2 regions of the Portococcus stanieri PCC 6802 genome follow, and region 2 is predicted to be linked to the other one. Evidence: riboswitches for the same ligand, from Rfam matches in the RefSeq annotation. Region 2 holds a riboswitch; the other holds the start of a gene.
What was found. Region 2 has a riboswitch for cobalamin ahead of PSE6802_RS0102770 (sirohydrochlorin chelatase). Riboswitches for the same ligand answer to the same signal wherever they lie in the genome.

Region 1 (7,281 bases), on a different contig from region 2:
CCTTAGCTCTAATACTGGAAATGTCTTGCGCAGAACGTAGCCCAGGAAAAACGCGCCCCAGACTGTCTCGCCCTTACCCTGCGGCCCCACGTGGTCGAGCGTATCGTTCCAGTCACCATTGCGAATTTTAGGCATTCCATGCTCGCCTAGATTCGCGATCGCGTAGAGCAAAGCCCTCACCATATGCTCGTAGACGCTACCTTCGCCTTCGTCGTGATAGGCTACTACTTCATCCAGAATAGAGAAATCCCCGGTTTCATTCAGATATTCTACTAAACCAAAGGGAATCCATAGCGGTGTATCGGAGTGATTGGTGCGTTCGCCTGTATTGGTTAATTTAAAAAAGTTATGCAAAGTCGAGCCATCTTGGAATTGAAATCGCAGCGCATTTAAGAGGCGACTTCGGACGCGATCGCGATCCACCATCACGACACCGAGGATATCTTGGAACTGGTCGCGCAAGCCCGTACCGAATAATAGTCCGCCGTGATAGTAACCAGCATTTCTCGCCATATCAAACGTGGCAGCAGCCTGATACTGATTCCACACGTTTAACATCGCGTTGAATTTCGGATCGGGCGTATCGACATGCACTACATCCAAATGCTTATCCCATTTCGCCTTAAGCTCGGCAAAGGCGCGATCTATGACTTCGAGATTGCTCAAATCTGCTGTCTCGATAGGGGATTGAGAATTCTCTTTGGGAGCGATCGCGCAAATTACGGCAAAATTTACTTTACCAGAGGCGGGTAGGACTACGCGAGACTGCAAGGCGGCGATCGGGTCGCCTGCGGTAATTTCGGTATTCTGCATCCGGCTCTTCTCTACGGCCTCGGGGTTGGCTTCCGATCGCCAGCGCCCGATAAAGACATCCAGGCTGCTATCAAAGCCGGAGATGGGCAGCGTTTGCGTGAAGTAGATGCGATATTGCCAATCGATATTCGGTTGTGCCACCGACACTTTTTTGTTCAACACCCAGTAGCGACGGGTGGCAACCAGCGATCGCAGATCGGCATCGAAATGGATATCGGTAAAGTGCTTGTCGTTGGGTTGATTGATCAGATCGTTGAGTGCGTTGCCCATGAGCAATTCGGTAAACGAGTACACCTCCAGATTGCGATCTGCACCAGTTAAGTTAGTTAATTCGACCCGCCAAATTTCAGCATCCACATCTGCGGGCACAAAGTAGGTAATCTCACCGCGAATGCCATTAATTTCTGTGACGATCCTGGTATAACCTTGACCGTGATGGCATTCGTATTTATCGTAATTTAAATCTATCGTCGGTGCCCAACTCAAAGACCAATACTGGCTTGTCTTTGTATCCTTCACCATGACATAGCGACCGGGGCGATCCCACGGCAGGCAGTTGTAGCGCATGCGCGAGATGCGATTATCGCGAGGCGAGTCAAGAAAGCTGAAACCACCACCCGTATGGGAAATCAAGCTAGTGTAATGACCGTTCCACATGTAGTTAAACCAGGGTCGCGGCGTGCGGGGATTGGTAATGATATATTCGCGATCGTCGTCGGAGTAATAACCGTAGGTATTAGCTAGTTTCATGGAGATTTCTGACAGAGGATTTTAACTAAGCGTGCAATTGTCATAATGCCACAGTAGCAACAGAGCGCTCGATCGCAACGCCATCCAATTCTTGACCGATAAATACCAGACGAGTTTGTCTCGATTCAGAGGGTTGCCAAGGGCGATCGTAGAAATAGTCAAATCGCGAACCTACGGCTTGCAAAACCAATCGCATAGATTTCTTGGGCACTGCTACAAATCCCTTAATACGGTAGATTTCCTGCCGAGCGACTAGCTGCTCCAACTGTTTGACCAGGGCTGAAGGTTCAAATTCCCGATCTAGATCGAGATGAATTGAGTTAATACCATCATCGTGTTCGTGCTCCTCTTCATAGTCATGATGGCTGGGACGGCTCTCTAAGTTATCCTCAACGGCGGCATTAAATCCTAAAAGAAGACTGGGATTAACTTCTCCTTGTTTGCAGGGAATAATTTTCACAGTTTCTGGGAGTTCTTGCCTCAACCATTTCTGCACTTTCTCCTGCGTAGTGCCATCCACCCGATCTACTTTTGCGAGCAGAACTAGATCGGCACAAGCTAACTGATCTTCAAATAATTCCTCAATGGGAGTTTCGTGTTCTAAATTGGGATCTTCCAGGCGCTGAGCGTTAATGGCATCCAAATCTGTCGCAAATTGTCCGTTCGCTACTGCTTCGCAATCTACCACGGTCAACACACCATCAACTGTAGCGCCCGTACGTACCGTTGGCCAGCGAAATGCTTGAATTAGCGGCTTTGGTAGGGCTAGACCCGAAGTTTCGATCAGGATGCAGTCCAGGCGATCGCGTCGCTTTAACAACTCTTGCATGGTGGGTAGAAACTCTTCCTGCACCGTACAGCACAGACAGCCATTATTTAATTCCACAATATTACTAGCGATATCGTTCGCAGAGTCATCGTCATCGCAAACTTGACAAGAACGTAGCAGTTCGCCGTCGATACCAATCTCACCGAACTCATTCACTACTACAGCAATGCGTCTACCCTGATTGTTTTGCAAGAGATATCGCACCAAAGTAGTTTTTCCAGCTCCAAGAAAGCCAGTAATTACAGTTACGGGAATTTTATGCATGAGAATTTTAATTTTATACCAATTTGAACGATAAAACTGTCACGACATTCCAAGCGATGGGATGTCAAAAAATCTAGCGCAGATTGGCCGCAACTTTTCGCAGAGGTGGAATACGAGCCAGTATTCCTTTCTTCAGTGGCGCGGGACGCTCTGACCAAGGCAAGATCCCATCATCGGCACGATAGTACTTACCAGCACATTCCAAAATTGCCGCAGTCGTGGCCTCAAAAGTTTCGGGATCGAGCGACAGATCCCCAAATAAATAGGTATGCTTACCATCCCCAGTCAATGCCACAGCGCAGGGATGACTGCAGGCACTCATGCATTCTACAGCGCGGATGGGAAATTCTTCCCGTAGCTCCCAATCTCGATGCAGTTGGGTTAACTGCTCCAGCATTACCTGTCCGCCACTAGTACCAACGCGCTTACCATCTTGCCAGATACTAGCGCAGGTCGTACATACAAACAAAGCATGTTGATTTGAAATTTGATTTAACGCAATTCGATTTGACATAGAGAATTTATCTGTACCTCGCAGATATTTAACTTGCAGTCTCAATCGCTCAAATTTGGCGGGCATCCTGACTTTTTCAGCACGGACTGAAATCTACAGTTGCGGGACAGTGTCGGATTTACGCCGAACTTTCCCCATTACTTCTAGCGGCTGTCTCCCGCGAGAACCAAATTGCGATCGCTATTCACTGTAGCTCATTTTTAACCCTCCGTGCGGCTAACTCGGGGCAGGGGGCTAATTGTAGACGTGAGTTCGACGAACTCCGGAAACGATCTGCTAATGTTGATGCAACCAATAACGAGAAATTTTAAGATAAGCCCTGAGTGACCAAAAAGTTAGTGAATGTATTGGAAACGTCCCAGGATGTGTTGCAATTGCAACTGGTGTCATACCAAAATATCCTGCATAATTGCTCTGTGGCGATCGCGGCTGGCAGCCGCACGGGGATAGTAGGAGCATCGGGGTCTGGGAAAACCACCCTTCTGCGATTGCTGAATCGCCTCATCGATCCAACCTCTGGCAAAATTTATGCCTGGGGAAATGATATTAAACAACTGCCCGCGATCGATTTGCGCCGTCGGATTATGTTAGTCGCGCAAGAACCAACCTTGCTAGGTATGCCTGTGGCTGAGGCGATCGCCTATCCCCTCAAGCTAGTCGGGATGCCCAAAAAACAAATTCAAGATCGCCTGGATCTGTGGCTGGACAAACTTCAGTTTGACTCTAAGTTAGTTCAACGCTCGGAACTGCAACTGTCGGTAGGGCAACGGCAATGGGTCGCGATCTCTCGGGCACTGGTCGCTGAGCCAGAGATCCTATTACTAGACGAACCAACTTCTGCGCTCGATCGCTTTCGAGCGGGTCTTTTGCTAGATATTTTGCAGGAATTGACTCGATCGCAACCACCAACAACAGTAGTAATGGTGAATCACCAGTTAGATCTAATGGCAGACTGGTGCAGCCATCTGGTGCAATTGCACAGAGGTAGTCCAGTCAGATCGCAAACTGCATCGGAAGTTAATTGGCAAGCAGTGCAGCAAGATATGCAGAATATGCAACAGGATATGCAATCTGAGAGCAATGTAGAGACCGACGAGTGGGAATAATTTAGTCTTGCAGCTATCGTAAATCAAACTATAAAGATATATTAAATAAGTATTAAAACTTAGTTGTTTGCTGCCAAATTGTCGATGGCGTTAAAACTGATTACTGCTATATCAACTAATCCTTAACTAATGAAGCTATTTGTCTACCACACCCCCGAACTAGCGCCAGACAACGAAATACCAGAGTGCGCGATCGCAGTCGATATTTTACGTGCTACTACTACGATTACTACCGCTTTAGCTGCTGGGGCAGAAGCGGTGCAGGTTTTTGCCGATCTAGACGAACTAATGCAAACTAGTAATTTGCATCCTGCCCATTTAAGGCTGAGAGCAGCGGAACGTGGGGGCGGTACAGTGGAAGGATTTGACTTAGGTAACTCGCCATTTGACTATACGGCAGAGGTGGTAAAAGATAAGCGAATTTTTATGAGTACGACCAATGGTACTCGCTCGCTCCAACGCGTTAAAGCTGCGCCAACGGTCTTGGCCGCTGCCATGATTAATCTTGGTTCCGTATTGAATTATCTCAAACAGGCGCAACCCGAAACGGTTTGGATTGTTGGCTCAGGTTGGGAGGGCAGTTTTTCTTTAGAGGATACGGCTTGTGCGGGGGCGATCGCTAGCGGTTTGGATGGCTCGTGCGAATGGGGAAATGATGAGGCGATCGCGGCATTATCTTTATATCGCCAATGGAGCGATCGCTTAGAGGAGTTATTCCTTGCTGCTAGCCACGGCCAGCGCCTATTACGCCTCAACTGTAGTGCTGATATTGCCTACTGTGCCAAAATCGATCTGGTCAAAATTTTACCCAAGCAAGCATCCCCTGGCGTTTTAGTAGCATAATCTCAAAAATATAGGAGACAGAATGCGATCGCGTTCCATCTCCCAGTTAATTGTCTAATTGTCTAGTTGTCTAATAGTTGATAAATTTGAGTTCCATCAGGAATGCTATCCATCGATCGGACTAGCTTTTCCTCCCATTTGACTGACTCCACCGCCAAACTCTTCGCCATAGCCTTCTTCACCATGTTCGTTGATATCCATACCTTGGAATTCAACTTCTGGTTTGACGCGCAGGCCGACTAGAGCCTTAACAATCTGTAGGATGATAAAAGTACCGATCCCAGCAATTAAATAAGCGACGACAACGGCAATAATTTGCGTGACAACTTGTCCGGGTTTGCCAGCAATTAGGCCATCTGCGCCCGCCGAGTTAACAGCTTTCACGGCGAAAACTCCGGTTAGAATTGCGCCCACTGTTCCACCCACACCGTGAACGGGATAGGTATCTAAGGCATCATCAATTCCTAACTTAGATTTGAAGCTAATTGCAAAGAAGCAACATGTAGCAGTAATACTGCCAATTAGAATTGCACCGATGGGGTTAACAAAACCTGCGGCAGGAGTAACTCCAACTAAACCCGCGACAGCTCCAGTGGCAGCGCCAACAGCCGTTGGTTTGCCCTTTAGCACCTGTTCTAGAATCAACCAGGTTAACATTGCTGCTGCTGTAGCTGAATTGGTAGCGACGAACGCAACTGTTGCTAAGGAGCCAGCCCCCAAAGCACTACCGGCATTGAAGCCAAACCAACCAAACCAGAGCAACCCGGCTCCCAACAGAATAAAAGGGACGTTATGAGGAGCAGTGAGCCGATCTGGATAGGTTCTTCGAGCGCCAATTACGATCGCTGCAACCAGTGCGGAAACTCCGGAGCTAATATGCACGACCGTACCGCCGGCAAAATCTAAAGCACCTATGCCACCGTACAAACCGAGCATGCCTCCTTTTGCCCATACCATGTGTGCTAGGGGACAGTAGATGAGGGTTGACCACAACAGCATGAATAACGTGTAAGCTTTGAAGCTAATCCGCTCGACGATCGCTCCTGAGATCAAAGCAGGCGTGATGATGGCAAACATCGCCTGATAGATCATGAAGGTTTGGTGTGGAATGGTAGCAGCATAGGAAGTGACGGCATCATCGGGGGTGAGTTTGGGAAGATAAGCACTGACATCAATACCAACGCCATTGAGAAATAACCATTGCAGCCCTCCGATGAAGGATGTCCCTGGTGCAAAGGCAAGGCTGTAGCCCCATAATACCCAGCTTACGCCCACAATTCCCATGAGCAAGAAGCTCATCATCAAGGTGTTCAGGATATTGCGCTTAGCAACAAATCCACCGTAGAAAAAAGCTAATCCCGGAGTCATTAGTAAAACTAGAGCAGAACACAGTAACATATAACCGTTATCCGCCGAAGTCTGCGCTGCGCTAGCAGCAGTACTAGCAGCAGTAATCATCTCTTCTAACTTTTTGGGATCGGCTTGCGCGAGTGCTGGAGCGAGCGGCAAGCTGAATATCAGCCCAAAAGTTGCGAAGATAATTTTTAATATTTTCTTAGGCATTTTCTGTATTTTGAAATGGCACAGTTAGTAACCAGGTAATCTAAAAATTTCACCAATTAACAGTACAACCTTTTGTATCTATTCATACAGATTTCTAATGTTAAGTTTTTGCTAAGAATTTACTAGTTCAGGCGAAGGGAGTAATCCCTATAATTTCGCTGAGAGGGCGTTTAAAAAATCTTCTAAATCTCTACATTAGCCCCTGTCCCCAACCTTGGAGGATTCTGAAGCTCGAATCTCTTCAAAATTGGGAGATTTATGGGTTGGGGACAAAGTATCATCAATTTCCCAACTAGGCTCTAATAACTACGTAAATGAGATATATTGCTGACTCCCATCTACTATCGATTGAGATGAAGTTTTAGGATTTAGATTTGCCAAGATTTGCATGAATGTTGCCAGTGAATTGCAAGTTGATGTTCGCGCTGACCGCGCGAAAGATGGACGAACGAGGCTCAACAAGAATGCGTATATATACTTAACAAAAAGTTGTTTTTGCTGGATAATGTTTAGGTCGTACTATTCAAAACACAAGTCTAGGAATCTCATGCAGAAGTTGTTCTCGCTGTTTTTAGCTTTGATATTAAGTGTTACTATGC
Region 2 (7,281 bases):
AATCGCTTCAAATTCTTCCCAACTGACATGGGGAATTGTAACGACACTCCCTGGTGCGAGGTGCATTTGACTAATTGGTTTAAAAACAGGAGTTGTCGGAGTCATTTTATTAATCGATTAGGGAAATAATACATAGTCAAGTTTATTGCGGATTATTGCGGTGCCCTGAGCAAATCAAATACTTGCTCGGCCATCAAGTCTAAAGAGATATCTGGTAGGGTAGGTAGGCGATCGCTCCCTTGACACAAGGTAACACGCAGATCGGGGAATAGCACCATAATTACCTGCTCGGACGAATCGATTAACCATCCAAGTTGCGTTCCCTCCCGCATACATGTTTGGATTTTAGCGATTAACTTGGTTGTGCTCTGCTCTGGAGACAGGATTTCGATTGTCCAGTCGGGTGCGCCCGCGATCGCTGTATTTTCTAAAGGAATGCGATCGCGGTGAACGATCGTAATGTCAGGGACGACTGAACTGTTGCTGAGAGTGCAGCGAAGTTCTGGAAATGCTTCATAGGGCGAATTTAGCCGATCTATCAGTGCAGTTAGGCGCTTTTGCAACATACTATGATGAAGTGTAGGCATAGTTTTTTGCTCGGCTTTTCCCTCTACAAATTCCCAGGCTGGCGATTCCTCAATCCTAGGAAGCCTCAGAAAATCTTGCAGTGTAAGTTGCTCTGTAGTAAGCATAGTGTAAGGGCATAGGCAATGAGGTGAATCTGGTTGACTGACCAATCTCTGTAAGGGCGGGTTTAGTAAGCAATCAAACGCTTTCAATACAAAGCTTTTCGGCAAAAACCGCCCCTACAATAATCTGGGCTTTTCAGGACTTTTGGCAGTCAATGAGGAGGTGAATGTATCCACCTCATTACTTAATGTTACACCGTAAATTTGTCGGCAATGCGCTGCATGGCTTCTTCCACGTTTTCGCGACTATTGAATGCTGAGATGCGGAAATAGCCTTCGCCCGCTGCTCCAAACCCAGAACCAGGCGTTCCCACCACATTACAACTGCTCAATAGCTTATCAAAGAAATCCCAACTAGATAGTCCATTGGGAGTTTTAACCCAGACGTAGGGGGCGTTAACACCGCCATAAACTGCTATGCCTGCGGCGGTTAACTTCTCGCGGATAATTCTGGCATTCTCCATGTAGAAGCCAATTAGTTCCTTCACCTGTACCTGACCTGCTTCAGAATATACGGCTTCGGCTCCGCGTTGAACGATATACGAAACACCGTTGAACTTGGTAGATTGACGGCGATTCCACAGATTCCACAATTCCACATCCGAACCGTCAGCAGCTTTTGCCGTTAGTTTTTTGGGTACGACCGTGAAGGCGCAGCGCGTGCCGGTAAAGCCAGCATTTTTGGAGAAGGAACGGAACTCGATCGCGCAATCCCTCGCTCCCTCTATTTCATAAATCGAATGGGGAAGATTGGGATCGGTTATGAATGCTTCGTAAGCGGTATCGAAGAAAATGATGGAGCCATGCGCTCTGGCATAGTCTACCCAGGCTTTGAGATGTTCCTTAGTGGCAGTAGCACCTGTAGGATTATTGGGAAAGCAGAGATAAATTAGATCCACTTTCTGACTGGGAATCTCGGCGGTGAAGTTATTGTCGGCAGTAATCGGCAAATATACCAAACCGCCGTATTCGCCGCGCTCGTTAGTATCGCCCGTATGTCCCGCCATCACATTGGTATCGACATAAACTGGGTAAACGGGATCGGTAACCGCGATCGCGTTATCATCCCCAAAAATATCAAGGATATTGCCGCAGTCGCACTTAGAGCCATCGGAGATAAAGATTTCTGAAGCATCCACATCGCAGCCCCGCGCTTGGAAGTCATGGGCAGCAATTTTTTCGCGCAACCAGGCATAGCCCTGTTCGGGGCCGTAACCCTTAAATGTATCGCGATTGCCCATATCGGCAATGGCTTGAATCATGGCATCGCGGCAAGCACTGGGTAACGGCTCCGTCACATCGCCAATCCCCAGTCGAATAATTTTGGCATCGGGGTGGGCAGCGGCAAAGGCATTAACCCGTCGGGCAATTTCAGGAAATAGGTAGCCAGCTTTGAGTTTGAGGTAGTTGTTGTTAATGGTTGCCATAATTGCAGAACGTTAAATATTAGGGAATTTTATCCGATATAGCCATAGACAGATCTGTTAGGACAGGGGGTGTGGGGGCGCAGCCCCCACGCAGGGGTGGAACCCCTGCACCCCGTCCTAAGCCTGTTGGCTATAGCTATACATTGCCTGGCGACTGAAGGCGCGGCTACACAAACAAAGTCCGCCTAAGCGGACTCAGGAAGCTTTTGGCAAAACGATGAGATACTTCATGGTACTTGCCAAGCCCTAGCATGATACGTATCGGGATCGGTATAGATATCTTGCCACATAATGCCTACATCGCCGTTGCTTTCGCGATCGTGCGAATGACCGGACTCGTGGCCTTCTCGATCTCGATGAGTATGGATATGCTCGTGGGAATGATGGGAATGCTCGCGATCGCCTTCTCGATCGTGGCTGTGTTCGTGGCTGTGTTCGTGACTGTGGTGATGAGCATGGGAATGGGATTCCCCATGATGGTGATGGTGATGACCCGAATCGCCATGACTGGATAGTGCTGCCAGTCGGAACTTGCACATCTCGCAGTTCATCTTGACTTCGCCCTGCTGCGCTTCGATTTCGCGATCGCGCAGAATTTCAAACAAAATCGGATCTATTCCAATCTCATCTAGATTTACAATCTCTAATAAATCTGAATGGGAAATATATTCCGATCGCATCCGCTCGCTGACTGCAAAAATCTTCTTCACCAGCGCGCCAGTAAACAGGAAGTATGGCAGCACGATAATGCGTTTGGGTTGGTAGAACATGGCGCGACGGAAGCCTTCTTCTAAGCGCGGATGGGTAATGCCTATAAAACAAACTTCTACTGTCTTATAGCCACTGCCTTCCCACAGAATCCGCGCCAATTTACATACATCGCTGTTGGCATCGGGATCGCTGGAGCCGCGCCCCACAAAGAGAATTACCGTATCCTCTCGACTGATGCGATCGGGATTGCGATCGCTGCGATCGAAGGTGGCGAGGCGATCGCGCCACAACTCGACGAGTAAAGGTGTAATTCCCAGATGCCTGCCGTAGCGATATTTAATTTCGGGGTGCTGTTGGCGGATGCGATCTAACTCGTTGGTAACGTCAAATTTGCTGTGACGGGCGGCAAACAACAGTAACGGTAGTGCTGTCATTTCCGTATAACCTGCTGCCAGGCATTGCTCCACGCCCTCGGCAATGCTCGGTTCGGTTAGCTCCAGGAAACAAGGAATAACTGGGCGACTGCGATCGAAGTCTTGGTAGGCCGAGGCAAAATCTAAAAACATCTGTCTACCGTCAGCATCCCTTGTGCCATGACCGATTAGCAGTAATGGCTGCGGTTGAATGACAGGGGTGTTAATAGAATTTAGCGGTAAAGTATTGACGGAACTTTCTAACATAAACTCAAAACTCCTTTCTCGTGCAACGCGAGAAATAGAGCGATCCAACAAGATCCTGCGAGCATTCCGACTATTACGGCTGCGGCACAGTGTTGGGGTTGCACCAAACTTTCCCCACAGGCTTGCAAATCACAGTGTGCTTATTGAGCATACACCGCTAAGTATGCAAAAACCTGAAATTAATCGTTAAGGTCATGCCAAGAAACGACTATCGACAGCTTGGTTAGAAGCCAGCAGGTGGTCGATCGCCTCACTTGGCAGTGGCTTGCTAAAATAATAGCCTTGACCGCGATCGCAGTTTAATTCCCGCAGGATGGCTAATTGATTGGCAGTTTCAATTCCCTCAGCTGTAATGCCCAGATTTAGGGCTTTAGCAAAAGCAATAATGGCATGAACGATGGCGGTGTCTTCGGGATTACTACCAAGTCCGTTTACAAAACCGCGATCGATCTTGAGGGTGTCTACGGGAAATTGCTTTAAGTAATTTAAGGCAGAAAAACCAGTACCAAAATCATCAATGGCCAATTGCACTCCCAGGTCGTTTAGTTTGCGGAGTAAGTCAAGATTGGCATCTGTATTTCTCAGGATCGCGCTTTCTGTGATTTCCAACTTCAAACTACCTGGCTCCAAATTCTGCTCTTGCAGGATCGCAGCAATTTTATCTTCTAATTGAGATTGCTGAAACTGTTTGGCTGAGAGATTCACGCCTACAACTAGAGGTGGGTCGCTGGGATATTGCAAATGCCAAACTCGCAACTGTTTGCAGGCTTGCTCTAAGATCCACTGTCCCAATGGCATAATTAGTCCCGTTTCCTCTGCCAAAGGGATAAAATCTAGAGGTGGCACTAAGCCGCGTAGCGGATGCTGCCAGCGCACCAGTGCTTCTACCTCAACAATCTTGCCAGTATCTAAATGTATTACTGGCTGGTAGTAAACCCTAAATTCCTGGCGTTCGAGCGCTCGACGCAGATCGGCTTCCAAGAGCAACTGCTGTCGTGCCTGGGATGCCATATTGAGATTGAAGACCTGATGGGTAGCTTTACCATTTTTCTTGGCTGCATACATTGCCGCATCGGCATCGCGGAGAAAGTCATCTGGACGACTGCGATCGCCCGTACTGATGGCTATGCCAATACTAGCCGAAATAAATATTTCATGGTCTTCTAAACTGAAAGGTAACTCCAGTTGTTTCGCAATCCTCCGGGCAACTGAGGTGGCATCCTCCATATCCTGGATGTTCTCAAGCAAAATCGTGAATTCATCACCTCCCAACCGTGCCAAGGTGTCCTCATCTCGCAAGCAGCTATCTAAGCGTTCGCTCACTAGCACGAGCAGGCGATCGCCTGCTTTATGGCCGAAACTATCGTTGATTAGTTTAAATCCATCCAGATCTAGAAATAGCACGGCGATCGTATTCGGACTGCGCTGAGCGCGTACTAATGCCCGACGCAAGCGATCCTCAAACAAAGGGCGATTGGGTAGGTTGGTGAGAGGATCGTGAAATGCTTGATACGTAAGCTTGGAAATCTGCACTTGCAACTGCTTTGCTAGATAGTTAATCGCTTTTCCCAGTTCCTGCAGTTCTTGAATATTGCTAGATGGTACCAGTCTGTTGTAGTTGCCGTGAATGATGTCCTGAGTAGTATCAACCATTGATTCTAGCGGCTGGGCAATGTCGCGAGCCAGCAGCAACTCAACCAGTAAAAGTACCATTAATAATCCCATCAATCCAAGTAGCTCGAGCGTTTTGCGCTGGTTGGCCGCCGAGACTAAATCTTGGGTAGAAATTAAAGCTAGCAGCAACCCACCATTATCTAGTTCTTGAGCAACAGCGTGGAAGTTATATTTAGATAAAATTTTATTAATGTCTTCTAGCTGGTTCAGAGTAAATTTGGACTGTTTTAGCAAGTTCATCACCTCTGGCTGAACAGAGGTAATATTGGCTAAACTGCCATCCTGAAATAATGCTAAATCGACAGGATCTTTCCCCTTATAAGATTCGAGGTCTTCGCCGTTTAATAGAGAGCCAATTATAACTACACCCGCGATCCCGTGCACTCCTTTGACTGGGGCTGAGGCAACTACTGCCAGTCCTTCCTTGCTGACAAAAGTACTGATTTTCGTTAGACCTGTTAAAGAATCATCAATTAAAGACGAAGGACTATTGTTGCCGCTATTGCTCAGGAGTAATAAATTACGCTGTTGGTCATCATATACTTTGACAAAGTCTATGCCTAGCTTAATTTTTAAGGGTAATAGAAGTTGAGTTAGTTGCCTCGTGTCTTTGTTTTCGATCGAGGTAGCAAGGTTGGGTTCTTCTGCTAGTAGCTCTACAAATAGTGCTTTAGCTTTCTTGCGATCTTGCAGGCGCTGCAATATGCCCTGCAGTACGAGCGAGCCTTTTTGTTCGGTCAGGAGTTTTATTTGCCAGTGAGTAGCAATGTCTTCGACCAGGCTGATGCCAACCGAGCCTGCTGCTACCAATACAATCACAGGCGCAAGCAACCTCGCGCGCAGCCGCCTAGGGCGTAGCTTTGCTATTAACGCCTGCATATCCATATTTCTCTACGATTTGTCTTCCTTCGGGACCGACAGCGAAATTAACAAAGCTTTGCAACTCTGGGGCTGGATTGCGTCGATGAACTAGTCCCAAGGTTAGATACCACGGGTACTTACCCCCAGCTACCGTATCGACGCTGGGTAACGTGCCATCTAGACTGAGAACCTCGACATGCTGCGGATCCAGGATTTGCATTAACCCTAAGGAAGAATACCCAAAAGCATAGGGGGTACTGTCGAGGGACTCCACCATATCCTTAGCTTTAGATAGAACAATGGTTTGTACCTGCACTGGACGGTTTTGCATAAATGGTAAAAGCCCTAATTTTCGTGCTGATTCGCCTGGGTCTCGATCCAGGACGATAATCGGGGCATTCTGACCGCCCAACTGCTGCCAGTTTGTCAACTTACCTGCATAAATATCCTGAATTTGGGTTGTGGAAAAATTTTTGGTTGGTACTGGTTTGTGCGCGACAAATGCGATCGCATCGCGAGCAAAGGGCTGGTAGACGATCGCTTCTTTGGACTCAGCTTTAGATAGCGGTCGATTGACAACTGCTAGATCCAGCTTTTCTTGAATCACCCCTTTAATGGCACCACCTGAGTTAGTCCCTGACTCAAACTGGAGTTGAGAATTGGGGTGTTTCTGGGTATAGACTTCGGCTAATTTCTTTACTATTGGTATAGCCGTACCCGAACCCGATACTCGAAATACGGTTATTTGTGAAGTTTTCGAGGGAGAATCAAATAATTGTTGGGATGTTTGCAAGCTTGGACTGGGCGTACAACTAACCAAACCCCACGTTAGAAATACTGCAAATATTGAAAGAGGTTTCAGCGATCGCGATTTCATTAGTAAATGTTGGCAAGTTGAATACAGCAGTAATCATTTATAGCTATAGCCAACAGGCTGAGGACGGGGTGCAGGGATTTCACCCCTGCGTGAGGGCGCAGCCCCCACACCCCCCTGTCCTAACAGATCTAGATCTGTCTATGGCTATAAGACGCTTAACGTGAGGTCTGGCGAACTGACGTAAGCTCGGGGTTCGTTTAGTAACGACACGCCCAGAAACGGGGTGTTTTTCCCGATTCCTAATTAAGATTACCCAGAAGTTACCGTTTGTTTAACCGCCAGTTGCCTCCCTATCCCTTCCCAAATAAGAAATCGCCCTAGCAAACCCAGAATGCGGTCGGCAGGGCAATTCGGAGAGATCG

Region 1: it holds a riboswitch for cobalamin, as region 2 does, so the genes downstream of both, PSE6802_RS0110555 (DUF1636 family protein) here and PSE6802_RS0102770 (sirohydrochlorin chelatase) in region 2, are expected to answer to the same signal.

Annotation. Positions count from the first base shown of each region.
Region 1 covers NZ_KB235914.1:1,126,865-1,134,145, forward strand. Annotated here, with positions in the region: gene PSE6802_RS0110545 (glycoside hydrolase family 94 protein) at 1-1,563, opposite strand, end outside; gene cobW (cobalamin biosynthesis protein CobW) at 1,604-2,656, opposite strand; gene PSE6802_RS0110555 (DUF1636 family protein) at 2,730-3,170, opposite strand; cobalamin riboswitch at 3,211-3,356, opposite strand; gene PSE6802_RS0110560 (ABC transporter ATP-binding protein) at 3,494-4,276, shown strand; gene PSE6802_RS0110565 (2-phosphosulfolactate phosphatase family protein) at 4,406-5,119, shown strand; gene PSE6802_RS0110570 (ammonium transporter) at 5,225-6,682, opposite strand.
Region 2 covers NZ_KB235910.1:547,701-554,981, forward strand. Annotated here, with positions in the region: gene PSE6802_RS33070 (hypothetical protein) at 1-105, opposite strand, end outside; gene PSE6802_RS0102760 (Uma2 family endonuclease) at 153-692, opposite strand; gene PSE6802_RS0102765 (LL-diaminopimelate aminotransferase) at 881-2,116, opposite strand; gene PSE6802_RS0102770 (sirohydrochlorin chelatase) at 2,344-3,507, opposite strand; adenosylcobalamin-variant (AdoCbl-variant) riboswitch at 3,559-3,638, opposite strand; gene PSE6802_RS30705 (bifunctional diguanylate cyclase/phosphodiesterase) at 3,700-6,000, opposite strand; gene PSE6802_RS0102780 (substrate-binding domain-containing protein) at 6,029-6,919, opposite strand.